One region of the Cobetia sp. 10Alg 146 genome, then DNA from elsewhere that is predicted to be linked to it. Evidence: riboswitches for the same ligand, from Rfam matches in the RefSeq annotation. Region 1 holds a riboswitch; the other holds the start of a gene.
What was found. Region 1 has a riboswitch for thiamine pyrophosphate ahead of thiC (phosphomethylpyrimidine synthase ThiC). Riboswitches for the same ligand answer to the same signal wherever they lie in the genome.
Positions count from the first base shown of each region.

Region 2: another riboswitch for thiamine pyrophosphate. It lies ahead of QD172_RS03005 (ABC transporter ATP-binding protein); the one in region 1 lies ahead of thiC (phosphomethylpyrimidine synthase ThiC).

Region 1 covers NZ_JARWKT010000003.1:346,344-349,551, forward strand. Annotated here, with positions in the region: gene tenA (thiaminase II) at 1-647, shown strand, start outside; TPP riboswitch at 838-978, shown strand; gene thiC (phosphomethylpyrimidine synthase ThiC) at 1,105-3,114, shown strand.
Region 2 covers NZ_JARWKT010000002.1:4,577-7,784, reverse strand. Annotated here, with positions in the region: gene QD172_RS03015 (ABC transporter substrate-binding protein) at 1-274, opposite strand, end outside; gene QD172_RS03010 (ABC transporter permease) at 340-1,107, opposite strand; gene QD172_RS03005 (ABC transporter ATP-binding protein) at 1,104-1,856, opposite strand; TPP riboswitch at 1,918-2,031, opposite strand; gene QD172_RS03000 (hypothetical protein) at 2,157-3,116, shown strand.

The DNA.
Region 1 (3,208 bases):
CAGACCTGACCAGTGCCTGCGCCGAGGAATGGCGCGACTATCTCGAGCATGACTTCGTTCGCCAGCTCGGGGAAGGTCGTCTGCCAGAGGAGTCCTTCCGCCATTACCTGCAGCAGGACTACCTGTTCCTGATCCACTTCGCGCGCGCCTGGGCGCTTGCCGCCTACAAGAGCCGCACCCTCGCGGAGCTGCGTCAGGCCACGGCCAGTCTCGACACCATTCTCAATACCGAGCTCGACCTGCATATCGGCTACTGCAGCGAGTGGGGCATCAGCGAGGATGACCTGAGTGAGCTGCCGGAATCCCGCGCCACCCTGGCCTATACCCGTTACGTACTGGATTGCGGCCAGCGCGGCGACCTGCTCGATCTGCACGTGGCGCTCGCGCCCTGCCTGATCGGCTACGGCGAGATCGCCGAGTGGCTGCTGGACCAGGACACCACCGAGATAGAGGACAATCCGTACGCGGACTGGATCGCGATGTACTCCAGCGATGACTTCAAGGAAGCGGTGGACGCCGAACGTGAATGGCTGGACGCTCGGCTCTCGGAGGTCTCGGAGCGCCGGCTGGGCGAACTGGTGGATGTCTTCCGCGATGCGACACGTCTCGAGATCGACTTCTGGCAGATGGGCCTTGATCGCGACTGATCCGTGGCAGGCCGTCGCCTGACAGGCCGCGCCTGCGCGAACGGAAAACACACCGATTTTCATCGGCCTGGGGACGTGGTCCTCTCGCCAATCATCCAGACACACCACAGGCCATCAGAGCCTGAATGCGAGCACGATGACCTGGGCCAGCACAACGCTCAGCACAGGTCATGCCCGCATTGAATTCTGAGCACGCTTGACGGGGTGCCGGTGGAACCGGCTGAGATCCTGCATGCATCACCTCGCCGCCAAATGGGCGAGGCTGCCAGCAAGGGGTCCCGTGGAACCTGAACCGGTTAGGACCGGCGTAGGAATCAAGCTGATGGTCAGCCGCTGCCCGCGGCCGCCTCGCTCCCGGGCCACCTGTTGGCAAGGAGTCGGCGATGGCCATCCTCTCCCTGCGCACGGTCTTCCCATGATGACGTCTGCCGTGACGTCGCCCTTTGAGGAGACCTGCATGAGCACTACCCCCACGACTCAAGATCCGCAAGCCACCAACGCCGCCGAACCGTCGCTCGCCCCCCAACCTGAGGCTGCGCCGAAGGCGCGCGCACGTGCCGGTCGCAAGGATGGCAGTCGCCATCTCGCCAGCGAAGCCCGCGTCGACGCCGCCGCCATCGCGCCGCTGAGCGGCTCGCGCAAGATCTACATCGAAGGCTCTCGCCCGGACATCCGCGTGCCCATGCGCGAGATCGGCTGCTCGCCGACCCAGACCTCCAGCGGTCTGGAAGAGAATCCGCCGATCGTCGTCTACGATACCTCCGGTCCCTACACCGACCCGGCGGTCGAGATCGACATTCGTCGCGGGCTGGCGCCACTGCGCGAGAAGTGGATCGAGGAACGCGGCGATACCGAACAGCTCAATCAGCTGAGCAGCGAATATGGTCGCGTGCGCCAGGCCGACCTGCGCCTGTCGTCCCTGCGTTTCGAGCTGGACCACCGCCCGCGTCGTGCCCTGCCGGGCAAGAATGTCACCCAGCTGCACTATGCGCGCCAGGGCATCATCACGCCGGAGATGGAGTACATCGCGATTCGTGAGAATCAGCGTCGTATCGCGCTGCGTGAGGAATATCAGGGCAGCGACTCCGTCGAGAGCATTCTGGGCCACCAGCACCCGGGTCACAGCTTCGGCGCCAACCTGCCTGACGAGATCACCGCCGAATTCGTGCGTGAGGAAGTCGCGCGTGGCCGCGCCATCATTCCCGCCAACATCAATCACCCGGAAAGCGAGCCGATGATCATCGGCCGCAACTTCCTGGTGAAGGTCAACGGCAACCTGGGCAACTCGGCGGTCACCTCCTCCATCGAGGAAGAGGTCGACAAGATGACCTGGGCGATCCGCTGGGGCTCCGACACCGTGATGGATCTCTCGACCGGCGCCAACATCCACGAGACACGTGAATGGATTCTGCGCAACTCTCCCGTGCCCATCGGCACGGTGCCGATCTATCAGGCGCTGGAGAAGGTCGATGGCGTGGCCGAGAATCTCGACTGGGAGATCTTCCGCGACACGCTGATCGAGCAGGCCGAGCAAGGCGTCGACTACTTCACCATCCACGCCGGCGTCCTGCTGCGCTATGTGCCGCTGACCGCCAGCCGCGTGACCGGCATCGTCTCGCGCGGCGGCTCGATCATGGCCAAGTGGTGTCTGGCGCATCACGAGGAAAGCTTCCTCTATCGCCATTTCGAGGACATCTGCGAGATCTGCAAGGCCTACGACATCAGCCTGTCACTGGGCGATGGCCTGCGCCCGGGCTCGGTGGCCGATGCCAATGACGCCGCCCAGTTCGGCGAACTCGAGACGCTCGGCGAGCTGACGAAGATCGCCTGGCAGCACGATGTCCAGGTCATGATCGAAGGTCCGGGTCACGTGCCGATGCACCTGATCAAGGAGAACATGGACAAGCAGCTCAGCGAGTGCGACGAGGCGCCCTTCTACACCCTCGGCCCGCTGACCACCGACATCGCCCCGGGCTACGACCACATCACCTCCGGTATCGGTGCCGCGATGATCGGCTGGTTCGGCTGCGCCATGCTCTGCTACGTGACCCCCAAGGAGCACCTGGGCCTGCCCAACAAGGACGACGTCAAGACTGGCATCATCACCTACAAGATCGCCGCGCATGCCGCGGATCTGGCCAAGGGGCATCCGGGCGCGCAACGTCGTGACAATGCACTCTCCAAGGCACGCTTCGAGTTCCGCTGGGAAGACCAGTTCAATCTGGGCCTTGACCCGGACACCGCGCGCAGTTTCCACGACGAGACGCTGCCCAAGGATTCGGCCAAGGTCGCCCACTTCTGCTCCATGTGCGGGCCGAAGTTCTGCTCGATGAAGATCACCCAGGAAGTCCGCGACTACGCCAACGAACACGGCCTGACCGGTGACGCCGACAGCGTGATGGCCGGCATGCAGGAGCAGGCTGACAAGTTCAAGCGCGAAGGCAGCCAGCTCTATCAGGAGGTATAGGTAGAGGGATTGGCGCACGAAAGGCTGACGTGCTGAGCCGCACGAAAAACGCCCCGACCATCACTGGTCGGGGCGTTTTCAATGGCCTGCTGCC
Region 2 (3,208 bases), on a different contig from region 1:
GCGGGTCCTGCGCATCGCCAGCGGCGGGGCGGGTCTGTTGCTCGGTCTCGGCAGCCTGTTTGGCAGAAGCGTCTGGCTCGAGGGTGGCACCGTCCTGCCCGGTCTTGGTGACCGCTGCCGCTGCACTATCGCTGGCGGTCGGGGCCTGGGGCTCGGCGCTGGCGCCAGTCTCGGCTGACAGGGCGAAGGTGCTCAAGCTGAGGGTTGTCAGCAGCGTCGCGAAGAGGCAGGACAGCTTGCTGGAACGGCGGATCGCCGATGGCGAGAATGGCATGGCGGTATTCCTTGTGGTGTCGAGAATGTGAGGCCGTCAAGACATCGCCTGACAGCCGGAAGCGCTCAGTTCAAACGGGTCAGGCGATCCCGATGCCAGGGCATCAGGCGACGCAGCAGGGCATCCAGCGTGAAATACAGCAGCAGCGAAAAGGCGACCAGCACCAGCAGGGCGGCGAACATCAGGTCGATTTCCATGCGGGCATTGGCATTGAGCATCAGATAGCCGAGGCCCTGGCTTGCGCCGGCCCACTCACCGATGACGGCCCCGATGGGGGCGGCTGTCGCTGCCATGCGCACGCCGGAGGCCAATGCCGGCAGCGCGGCGGGCAGTTGGACATGCAGCAGCAGTCGCCACGGGCTGGCACCCAGGGTGTGGGCGAGATCCAGCCAGCCCTGAGGGGTCTGGCGCAGGCCGTCGTAGCCGGTGGAGGCCACGGGGAAATAGATGATCAGCGTGGCCATCACGACCTTGGAGAGCATGTCATAGCCCAGCCACAGCACCAGCAGTGGAGCGATCGCGAACAGCGGGATCACCTGGCTGATCAGCAGCAATGGCAGCAGGGTGCGCCGCAGACGAGGGATGAACGCCAGTGCCAGCGCGGTGCTCAGTCCGAGAAGGACCCCCAGTACCAGCCCGCCAAGAATCTCGGCGAAGGTGATGCCGGCGTGGTGTGCCAGCATCGGGGCCTGACGGACCAGCACCTCCGCGACTGCCAGTGGCGCTGGCAGGATGTAGGGCGGTACGGCCGTGGTGATGATCACCAGTTGCCAGAGTCCCAGCAGGACGGCGGCGCTGATGGCGAGATGACGCAGGGCATGCAGGCGTTTCATGGCGTCTCCTCGCCGTCGCGCAGGCGTGTGATCAATTCGGACTGGGCCTGCTGCAGGGCGGGCAGGTCCAGCGGCACCGGGCGAGGCGGCGAGAGCCCGGGCAGGCAGTCGAGCACTGCCCCCTGCTGGCTGTCGCGGCCCGGGCGCAGTACCAGCAGTTGGTCGGCCAGGCGCAGCGCCTCGAGCGGGTCATGCGTGACCATCAGCACGGTGCGTCCGTCCAGCAGCCGGCTGGCGAGATCATGCAGTTCGAGTCGCGTGATGGCGTCCACTGCGGAGAAGGGCTCATCCATCATCACCACCGGAGCCTGCTGGTAGAGCGTTCGCGCCAATGCGACGCGTTGGCGTTGCCCGCCGGAGAGGGCGTCTGGCCAGGCCTGCTCGCGCCCCTCCAGACCCACCGCTGCCAGCAGTTCGCGGGCCCGCTCGGTATCGCGAGGGCGACGATGGAGGTCATCTCCCAGACACAGGTTGTCCAGCACCCGGCGCCAGGGCAGCAGCAGGTCCTGCTGCGCCATCCAGGCGACGCGACCCGCCAGTGGCTTGCCATCATCGGTGGTGAGTTCCAGCGTATGATGGTCGGGCATCTCGAGGCCGGCCAGCAGGCGCAGCAGTGAGCTCTTGCCACAGCCCGAGCGGCCCAGCAGGGCCGTCCAGCTTCCGGCATCCAGACGCGCCGACAGATCACGAAACAGCGTATGGCTGGCGTAATCGATGCGAGCGTTGTTGAGGGAGAGTCCCAGCGACACAGTGTCATCCGTGGTCAGGCGGCATGCCGAGGGGAGGAAGCACGCAGGGCGCCTGACGCTTGGGCAGGTGACCGGAATTCCCTCCGCCGGTATCAACCGGATCAGGTTCCAGGGGTTGCCATGCGACGTGACGCATCGGCTCTCAGCCCACTTTCGGGCACCCCCATCCAGGCCGACAGTGTACCGTCACCTGCCCGCCGGTTGCATCCCTGCCATCGTCGGGGTGGCTGTCGTGTGGCTATGCTGCATGGCCCGGTGTTGGGTATGCTATCGAGGTATCGCAGCCTCAAGGAGATCAACATGCCTGATACCCCGGATCTCTCGACCTGCTCCAGCGGTTATCCCGTGCCACCGCGGCGACCCGTGATGCCAGACGCGACATCCGTGCCCAATGGCTGGCCGGAGGATGCGCTGACTCGCCGTCTTTCCACCTATCTGGGGCATGCGCTGGAGCCGCTGGCACTTGCCTGGCCGGATAGTGCCAACTGGTTGTGGCGACAGCGTGGCGGCACCCCCGGCCTGATCAAGCTGGCGCGGACCGGCCCGGATCACGACCCCTTCTGGCGAGCGATGCGCGGTGTCTTCGGCGCCGATCGCTGGGCGCAACCTGAGGCCCTGACACGGCTGGCGGGCGCGTTGCCGGCGCGTTTGCCCATCCCTCCGCTGCCGCTGACCTATCTGGGGCGTCTCGATGGCGCGCCCGTCTGGCATCTGCCGTGGTCCAGCGGTCAGCCCAGTGATCTCAGTGACACCTTCTGTGAGTTGCTGGGAGATCAGGTCGGGCGGCTGCATCAGGACACCGTGTCCGGCTTTGGTCAGCCCCTTGCCCAGCCCATGCCGTTGCTGCATTGGAATGCCCGCGTGACGCGTTTTCTCGCGCGCCATCCCCTGTCCCACGAGCTGGGGGACCTGCCATCACGCACCTTCTCGCATCCCGCTCGCGCCGTCTGGAGTCTGCCGGACCTGCGCGCGGACCAATATCTGTGCGCCGCCACCGGCTGGGTATGGAGCGACTGGGAGGCACTGGTGTGGGCCCCGATCGAGTTCGACTGGGCACTGATCGAGTTGTTGCTGGAGACGCCGAGTCAGCGTGAGGCCTTCCTCGCCGGTTATTCGCGTCATGGGCGCATGGTCGATATCGGCGGTCAGCGTGAGCTGTGCCGAGCCCTGTTGTGGGCGATGGAAGCCTTCGGTCCGACCCGCTACGCCGAGCTGGCGGCAGCCCCGGCTTGGGTGTCGCCGAGAAGCCTGACATGTTGATCGCAAGTCCATGAATATTTGAGAAATTTCTCTGCAGCCTCGTCGCTGACATGGAATACTGTCTCTGGGCCGTCGCAGACGTGATTCGAGAC